DNA from 2 places in the uncultured Merdimmobilis sp. genome. Region 2 is predicted to be linked to the other one. Evidence: riboswitches for the same ligand, from Rfam matches in the RefSeq annotation. Region 2 holds a riboswitch; the other holds the start of a gene.
The links. Region 2 has a riboswitch for cobalamin ahead of RDQ42_RS05165 (ABC transporter substrate-binding protein). Riboswitches for the same ligand answer to the same signal wherever they lie in the genome.

Region 1 (3,862 bases), on a different contig from region 2:
GTCTGAGAGGTCCGCCGCCCCCTGGGCGATGGAAAGAGCTAGCATGTGTTCCCCTTTGGTGCGGGGCACCGCCAGCACCGGGCAGCGGAGGATGGCCTTTTGGGCGGCCAGGGTGAGGAGTTCAGGGTCGCCGGGGCCAACGCTGACCCCCCAGAAAACGCCTTTGTTCATGGGCGGATGCCCTCCTTTGTTACAAACGAAATAACCGGCCCGCCTCCTCGCTGTAGGCGAGTGCGCCGGATTGGTTGCTGAAAACCACCGCCTCCACCTGGATCCCATCGGCCCGGCGGCGGGTGTGGTAGAGAATCTGTTTGAAAATGGAATCGAGAACCGGCTCCCGAAGGCCGGCGTCTTCCAAAATGGCGAGGCACTGGTCGGCGGTGGGGGCTTCCATCAGCTGGCAGATGCAGTTCTGGTTGGCCCCAGCCATCCCCGCATGGGCGGCAAAGACCTCCCGCCGGCCGTCGGCATAACGGGAATGGGTGTTCATCACCCCGGCGGCCAGCTTGACAAATTTGCCCAGGTGGCCCACCAGGTACACCTGGGTGAAACCCATCTCCACCGCAAAATCCAGGGAATCCCCCACAAAGTTGGAGATTTTTACCACCGGGATTTCCCGGACCGGGGGATGGGCCTTCAAAAAGTCCTCCCCGTAGTTGCCAGGGGTGAAGATGACCTCTTTGCAGCCGGCGGCGGCATGCATCTTTAGCTCCACTTGAATGGTGTCTAAGAGGGCTTGGAGGCTTTGGGGTTCCACTACGCCGCTGGTGCCCAAGATGGAGATCCCCCCTTCAATGCCCAGCACCGGGTTAAAGGTCTTCTGGGCGACCGCTTCCCCGCCTGGAGTGCTGATCACCACCGAGAGGCCGCCTTGGTAGTCCAAACTGCGGCAGACTGCCTCCACCTCCTCCCGGATCATCCGCCGGGGGGTGGAGTTGATGGCCGCAGCCCCCACCGGTTGATCCAGGCCGGGGCGGGTGACCCGGCCCACCCCTTGGCCTCCGTCGATTTCCACACCGGGGTGGGCACAGGGGGAGACTCTGGCATAGATGAGAAGGCCATGGGTGGCGTCGCAGTCGTCCCCCCCGTCCTTGCGGACGGCACAGGAGGCGAAAGAGGGGGAAAAGGCTGCTTCTTCTATGGGCACGGTGACGGCCAAACCCTTGGGTAACACAAGGGTTTCCTCCTGCGCCATCTGCTGGGTCAGCAGCATTTTGGCGGCGGCCTTTGCCGCTAAGGCGGCGCAAGCGCCGGTGGTGTATCCACAGCGCAGTTTTTGGCGGCCCCGCTGCAAATATTGTTCAAATGCCAAGAAAATCCCCCCTTTTAAAAGAAAAGACCGCAGCATGCGGTCTTTGGGCGCCGTTTTGTCCTGCTATGGAACCATTGTACCAAAAAAAGCCTGTGAGGGAAAGGAAAATCCTCCTACAAAACCTCCCGCAGGTGGGAGAGGTACAGCTCCCGGATGGCGGGGACTTCCCCCAGCCCCTCCAAAGCGCAGCGGACGGCGATGCCGGCCCCTTCCAACTGGTTTTTCCAACTGTCCGGCTCTTCCCCGGCCATGTCGTTGATGGCGTGATCCCCGGCCACCAGCATCAGCGGAACAAGGAGGGCTTTGGTGTACCCGGCCCTTTGCAGCCGCCGCAGCACCGAATCCACCTCCGGGTAGCCCTCCACCGTGCCCACAAAGACATCCTCCCGGCCAAGGTCCCGGAAGACGAAGTCCAGGGCAGGGTAGATGCTGTTGGCCGGATGGTAAGTACCGTGGCCCATCAGCACCAGAGCCTCCCCTTCTGCGACAGGGTGCCGGCCTAGGACCGCCTTGGCCACTGCCAGCAAATCCCCGGTGGTGTGCAGGAGGGGGGCAGTCAGCGAAAGGGATGGAAAGCGGGGGCGGTATTCCTCGATGAGGGCGCGGAGTTTGTCATACTCTTCCCCGGGGATGAGATGAGAGGAGAGGACAGCCACGTTGGAAAACCCTTCCTCCACCAATTTGTCCAGGGCCTGGGGGACCGAATCCACCTGGATTCCCCGCCGCTCCAGCCCCCGGAGGATCACCTTGCTGGTGAAAGCACGGCGAATTGGGATAGAAGGGTAGGCACTAGCCACCTCCCGCTCCAAGGCGCCTATGGTTTTTTCCCGGGTGCCGTCGTGGCTGGTGCCGAAACTGACCACTAAAATCGCTTGCTGTTCCATAAAAATCCTCCGCGTCGTTTTTTGGCTGGTGTGAATGAAAAGGGAAGGCGCGCCCGCCGCGTGGAGCAGGGGATGGCAGGGCCATGACTCTTGCTGGGACAACCTGCCAGAAATGGAAAAGGCCCCCGGCTTACCCTGCGCCGGAGGTCTCAACAACACCAATAAGGCGGAGTTTTCCCCGCCCAACCGGCTGCCTTTGTCGCTCGCAAGAGGCGCCTTCCCTGAAAAAAGCTGTCCGTATTCTGGCTTGGGCCTTCCCAGTGTCTTTCCTGCGCCTTCCCAGTTTCCCAGTGGCATCCAGCAGGAGGACTTGGCCCTTACAGCGGCGGGACCGCACGGGATTTGCACCCGTTTCCGAACTACAGCTTTTTTGTTTGTGTATATACAGCGAGGAGAGGGAGATTTCCCCCAAAGATCGCTTGCGATCATTGTAGCATCTTGCCGGAGGGGAAGTCAAGGAAAGCCATCCCAGAGCGGGCAAGTTGTTCCCATCACCTAATATCCCATGGGGGATAGGGTGTCAAATAGGAGGAGTACGGCCTTTAGAACGGTTTTGAATCAAACAAACCGGGAAAAGTGGCAAGGCGTTCGCCGCTGTATAACGGCAGCGAAACTGCCGCTATGCTTTTTTTCCAATATAAAAGACGTAACCATAATACTGTTTATACTTAGCGTATAACTCCACTTCGTATTTGTCGCCTGCCACATAAGCTTTGACCGTTTCGCTGCCGGGATATTTTTCAAGAAGCGCTTTTTCCGCAGCCTCCCTGGGAATAAAGTAATGGTCGGTCCAGCAGGTTTCGGGAAGGGTAAAGGCGGCTACAAACTGGTATCCAATTTGCTGGAGGATGGAAACATTGCCGCCAACGGTATCCAGCTTGCTGCCAGCATCTGCCCAAAAAGAGGCAACTTCAGAAGGGCGGTCTTCGGTGAGCCAGGATGGGCAGGTGACCGCCACATAGCCGTCTTGTTTGAGAAAATCCTTCCAATAGGTCAGGGCCTTTTCAAAGCCGATTCCGTCGATCATCCCTTCCGACCAAATCAGGTCAAGTTCGCCCTTTCCAAAGGGGAGATTCTCCGCCGAGCCGACCATTCCGGCAACTCGTTCCTCCAGTTGAAGCGTTTGGACAGTTGCACCGAAGCGTTCGATAAAGCTGGGAATCATATCAACTCCGGTAATATGCCCGGCGGTATTTTGTGCGAGGACTATCGTTTGGCCGCCGGTTCCGCAGCCCAAATCAACGATGCGGGAATTTGCATCCAGATTATCCACAAATCCCAGGGCGCGGCGCGTCATCTCCGAGCTGCCAGGGCCTTGACGGTCCAACCCAATATGGGCTTCGATCAGCAAATCAAACATGGATGGTTCTTGAAAGTTCATTTTTAGCTCCTTCCTTATTGAACGGTCATTTCACAATTTTCATACCGTTCGGCCTTTACAGATGTTTTAAAGTTTGAGGTGAATTTGAAATCGGCCATATTTGTGCCCTATAATTATTGGGCATAGATTGTATGAAATATAGCGGACAGGCAAGAAAATTCCAGAAAGGGCGGTTAAAAACGATATACATTTTAGAGAAGAAACGGGATAGCAACTTAACCCCTTATTTTTGTTTGTTGTCCTCTGTGATCAGCTATAAATACAGTCGAATACAGGCATCATTGT
Region 2 (3,862 bases):
ATTTGAAGCGGGAAGCCCCGGACCTTAGCATCCCCTGCATCTACATCCTGGGCCGCAACGACCAGATTGTGCTCCCCCAGCTTTCAGTGGAGTACTATGACCTTCTCAAAGCGCCTTACAAAAAGCTGATCTGGTTTGAGGGCTGTGGCCATTCGATGATGTACGAGCAGCCAGAGAAGTTCCAGCAGGTGGTCGCCGAAGAATTGATGCCCTTTGTGCCAAAGCTCCCAAAGCCCAAAGGTTAACGAAAAAACCCCGCCCCTGCCGTATTAACACGGCAGGGGCGGGTTTTGTTTGGATTCATCGCCTTGAGAAACCTCCAATCCCCCTTTCCCCCAACAGGTGAAAACAGGGAAGGCCCCCGCGCCGCCCAAGGTATTCCTCCACTGCACTGCTGGGATAGAAGCCTCCCTCAGAAAAAAGTTCCCCTGCCGCAAGTTAACGCCAAACTAGAAATTGAGTCTGAAATGAGCCTGTCTTCTGGCAAAAGGGGACTATTCCGGTTTCCTCAGCCCAGCCCGTCCCGCCTGGGGCAAACACACCCCTCTCCATTTCCACATATCCTGTATTGTGGCCTCCTAAAATGGTACAAATCCCCACTGCCGCCAGAAGCCGACAAGACTGCCCGCGATCTCCCTGTTTTTGAACCGGGCCGTGGCCAGCAGGCGGCCTGGGTTCATTTCCTCCAATAAAGGGACCACCCCCTTATTTCCAAGTCCGCCAAAGGAAGGAGAAGGACAATGGAGACCTCCAACAACACCACCATGTGTGCAACCGTGTGCAGGGTGCAGCGCTGCTGTCTGTGCGTCTGTGACCACTGTACCAACCAAGAAGTCCTGGTGCATTCCAACTGCGCCTGCCGCTTCCACGTGGGCGACAGGGTGTGCATCCACTACAACGGTGTGATGACCCGGAGCATTCCGCCCCAAATCACCGCCGCCTGTATTGAGCGCATTTCCTGCTGACCAGCCATGGTTCCGAAATACCCTGGCCTCTTCCGAGAGGCCGGGGTATTTTCTCGGCCCTGCGCTGCAAGACAGTGTGGCCCCATCCATTGGGGCGGATGGCCAAGCCCCTTTGTTTCCCTTGGTTTTAGGGATTTTATCCCCTTGCCGCTTGTGTTTCCCTTCCCCGCTATGCTATACTGAACTCAAATTGAATCGGTGCATCGGCCGCCGGCAGCTTTGCCCGCGGCCAGGAAACGGGTTGGAATCCCGTGCGGTCCCGCCGCTGTGTTAGCTGAGTCCGCCGCAACATGCCACTGGGAGACTGGGAAGGCGCGGTTTATTGGATGCTGGAAGCTTAAGCCAGAATACAGGATGCATCGAAATTGCATGAGTTCTCTGCGAGCGACGGAGAAATTCTCAGGCGTGAGTGCATTTGCGGCAGGCCCCTCAAAAAAGAGGGGCTGTTTTTGGCGCACCTTTGTCCCTCTGCCCATGAGGTTTCAAACCCCCGACTTAAAGAGAGCCGGGGGTTTTTCAATTCTCCCCCGGCAGGAACGAAATCTGCCGGGATATCCGGCAAGAGAAAGGGAGAATCCAATATGATGCACCTGAAAAACATGCTGCTCTCCGCGGCGCTGGCGGCCCTTTTGGTCACGGCCGGCTGTTCTGCTGCCAGCACCGGTACCCCCTCTGGGGCTGGCGGCTCCTCGGAGCTCACCCTCCGGGTGGGGACCACCGCGTCGGCGGACGGCTTCAATGCCATGACCGAAAATGGCTCTTTTGGCAAGCTGAACTACACCGGCTTGTGCGCTGCCCCCTTTGTAACCACCGATGAAAACGGGGAAGTCCAGCCCTACATGATGACCTCTTGGGAGATCAGCGACGACAAAAACACCTTGACTGCCACCTTTGCCACCGACAAAGGGGTCACCTGGCACGATGGTGAGCCGGTGACCATGGACGATGTCCTCTTCACCTTTCGCTACCAAATCCAGAAGAAAAGCGGATACTGCACCGGCTTGACCGCTGTGGAAAAAATAGACGATACCACCGCCAAGTTGACCTTTGAGGACGGCAAGGCATTTAACGCCCTCAACAGCATGGCAAACTTTGTCAAACTTTCCCCCAAGCACGTCTGGGAGAAAGTGGATGGCGATTATAAAGAATACCAAGGGGAAGACGCCTCCATCGGCTGCGGCCCATTCCGCATGACCGGCTACGATCCCGAAGCCCAGGTGATCACCTACCAATCGGTGGGCGAATACTTTATGGGCACCCCCGCTTTTGACAAAGTTACTGTCAAGACCTACGACAGCCACGACGCCCTGGTGATGGCCCTGCGCACTGGGGAGATCGACGCCATGTATGATTACTCCAATTCCTTGAGCGCCACCATGGCCCCTTCGGTAACCGGAGTGGAAAACCTGAACCCCGGAATGAGTGACAACCCCGGCAACTACCAGCTGGTCTTTGGGTTTAACCAAAAACCGACCGACGACTTGGCATTTCGCAAAGCGGTGCGAAGCGCCTTGGATTACGAGCTTCTGCGCACCTCCATCGGCGGGGAAGACGGCCAAATCCCCGGCACCGGCATTGTCGCCCCACCCAACAAAGGCTTTGACCCCAGCCTTCCCAAGCTGTCCCAGGATCAGGAGGCAGCCAAGGCCATTCTGGAAGAAGGGGGCTACCTGGATAAGGACGGCGACGGTTTCCGGGAATTGCCCGATGGCAGTGAAATGAACGTCCTCATCACCCCTCAATACAACAAGACCCGCCAACCCTTATACCTGCGGATCGCAGAAATCCTCAAAGCCAACCTGGAGGAGGTAGGCATCCGCACCACCTTGGACGAGGAGAGCGTGCGCAACGCCGACCATGCCACCCAAGTGCGCAAAGAGGGCACTTACCAGCTGTACATCGGCTACACTTCCCCAGGCGTAGCTATGTACGACACCGCTTTTATGTACATCATCCAAAACGACAGCAACCCTTGGGGAACCTGTACCCTGCCCGCTTTTGTCGCAGCCTATGAAGCCAAGCAACAAGGCAGAAGCTATGAGGAATACAGCGCGGCCATGAAGGACCTTCAAGCCATTGCGGACCAGGAGGTCATCGGCCTGGCCTTGTGTTGGGACAAGGCCTATTTCCCCTACCGGACCGACCGGTTTGAGGGGTTCACCAACATCCCCGGCTGGGGGGTAATCAACAACAAAACTTGGTTCAGCGTCCGCCCCAAAAACGCCTAGCCTGCCCTTTAAAAGGGTTTCCTGGGCAACTTGATAGAAAGGAATGCTGACCTATGGCAAAACGCACCCTGCTGGGGCGGCTTGGGGAATCCGTCCTAATTGTGTTCTGCATTGTCACCCTCAACTTCTTCCTCATCCGGTTTATGCCAGGGGATCCGGTGCTCCACATCATCGGGGAGGAGGAGTACTACAACCTGGAGGTACACGCCCCCCAGGTCATCGAAGAAATCCGCGGGGAATACGGCCTCAACCAATCCCTCGGCCGGCAGTATCTCACCTACCTGGGCAAAACCGCCCGCCTGGATTTCGGCAACTCCTACCGGACCAAGGCCCCGGTGCTGGAGACGGTGCTTTTCCGGATGAAATGGACCCTATTCCTCGCCATTCCGGCCACCGTCATCGCCGCTTTCCTGGGCGGGGCGCTGGGCCTGTGGGCGGGCTGGAAGCCAGGAGGCAGATTTGACCTGGCGGCCACCCCCTGCTTCCTCCTCATCTCCACTGTGCCCACCAACTGTTTGGCCATCCTCTTTCTCATCTGCTTCGCTTTCCAGCTGGGGTGGTTCCCCATCTCCGGTATCACCTCCGGCGGGCTCACCGGCTTTGCCAAGGGGCTGGACATCCTTCACCACATGGCGCTTCCCCTTGCGGTGCTGGTCTTATATAAGACCT

Region 1: it holds a riboswitch for cobalamin, as region 2 does, so the genes downstream of both, RDQ42_RS03800 (sirohydrochlorin cobaltochelatase) here and RDQ42_RS05165 (ABC transporter substrate-binding protein) in region 2, are expected to answer to the same signal.

The regions. Positions count from the first base shown of each region.
Region 1 covers NZ_CABRJC010000004.1:53,692-57,553, forward strand. Annotated here, with positions in the region: gene cobI (precorrin-2 C(20)-methyltransferase) at 1-171, opposite strand, end outside; gene cbiD (cobalt-precorrin-5B (C(1))-methyltransferase CbiD) at 191-1,312, opposite strand; gene RDQ42_RS03800 (sirohydrochlorin cobaltochelatase) at 1,426-2,196, opposite strand; cobalamin riboswitch at 2,411-2,601, opposite strand; gene RDQ42_RS03805 (class I SAM-dependent methyltransferase) at 2,816-3,577, opposite strand; gene RDQ42_RS03810 (glycoside hydrolase family 5 protein) at 3,827-3,862, opposite strand, start outside.
Region 2 covers NZ_CABRJC010000007.1:46,420-50,281, reverse strand. Annotated here, with positions in the region: gene RDQ42_RS05175 (alpha/beta fold hydrolase) at 1-245, shown strand, start outside; gene RDQ42_RS05170 (hypothetical protein) at 741-965, shown strand; cobalamin riboswitch at 1,150-1,339, shown strand; gene RDQ42_RS05165 (ABC transporter substrate-binding protein) at 1,547-3,193, shown strand; gene RDQ42_RS05160 (ABC transporter permease) at 3,247-3,862, shown strand, end outside.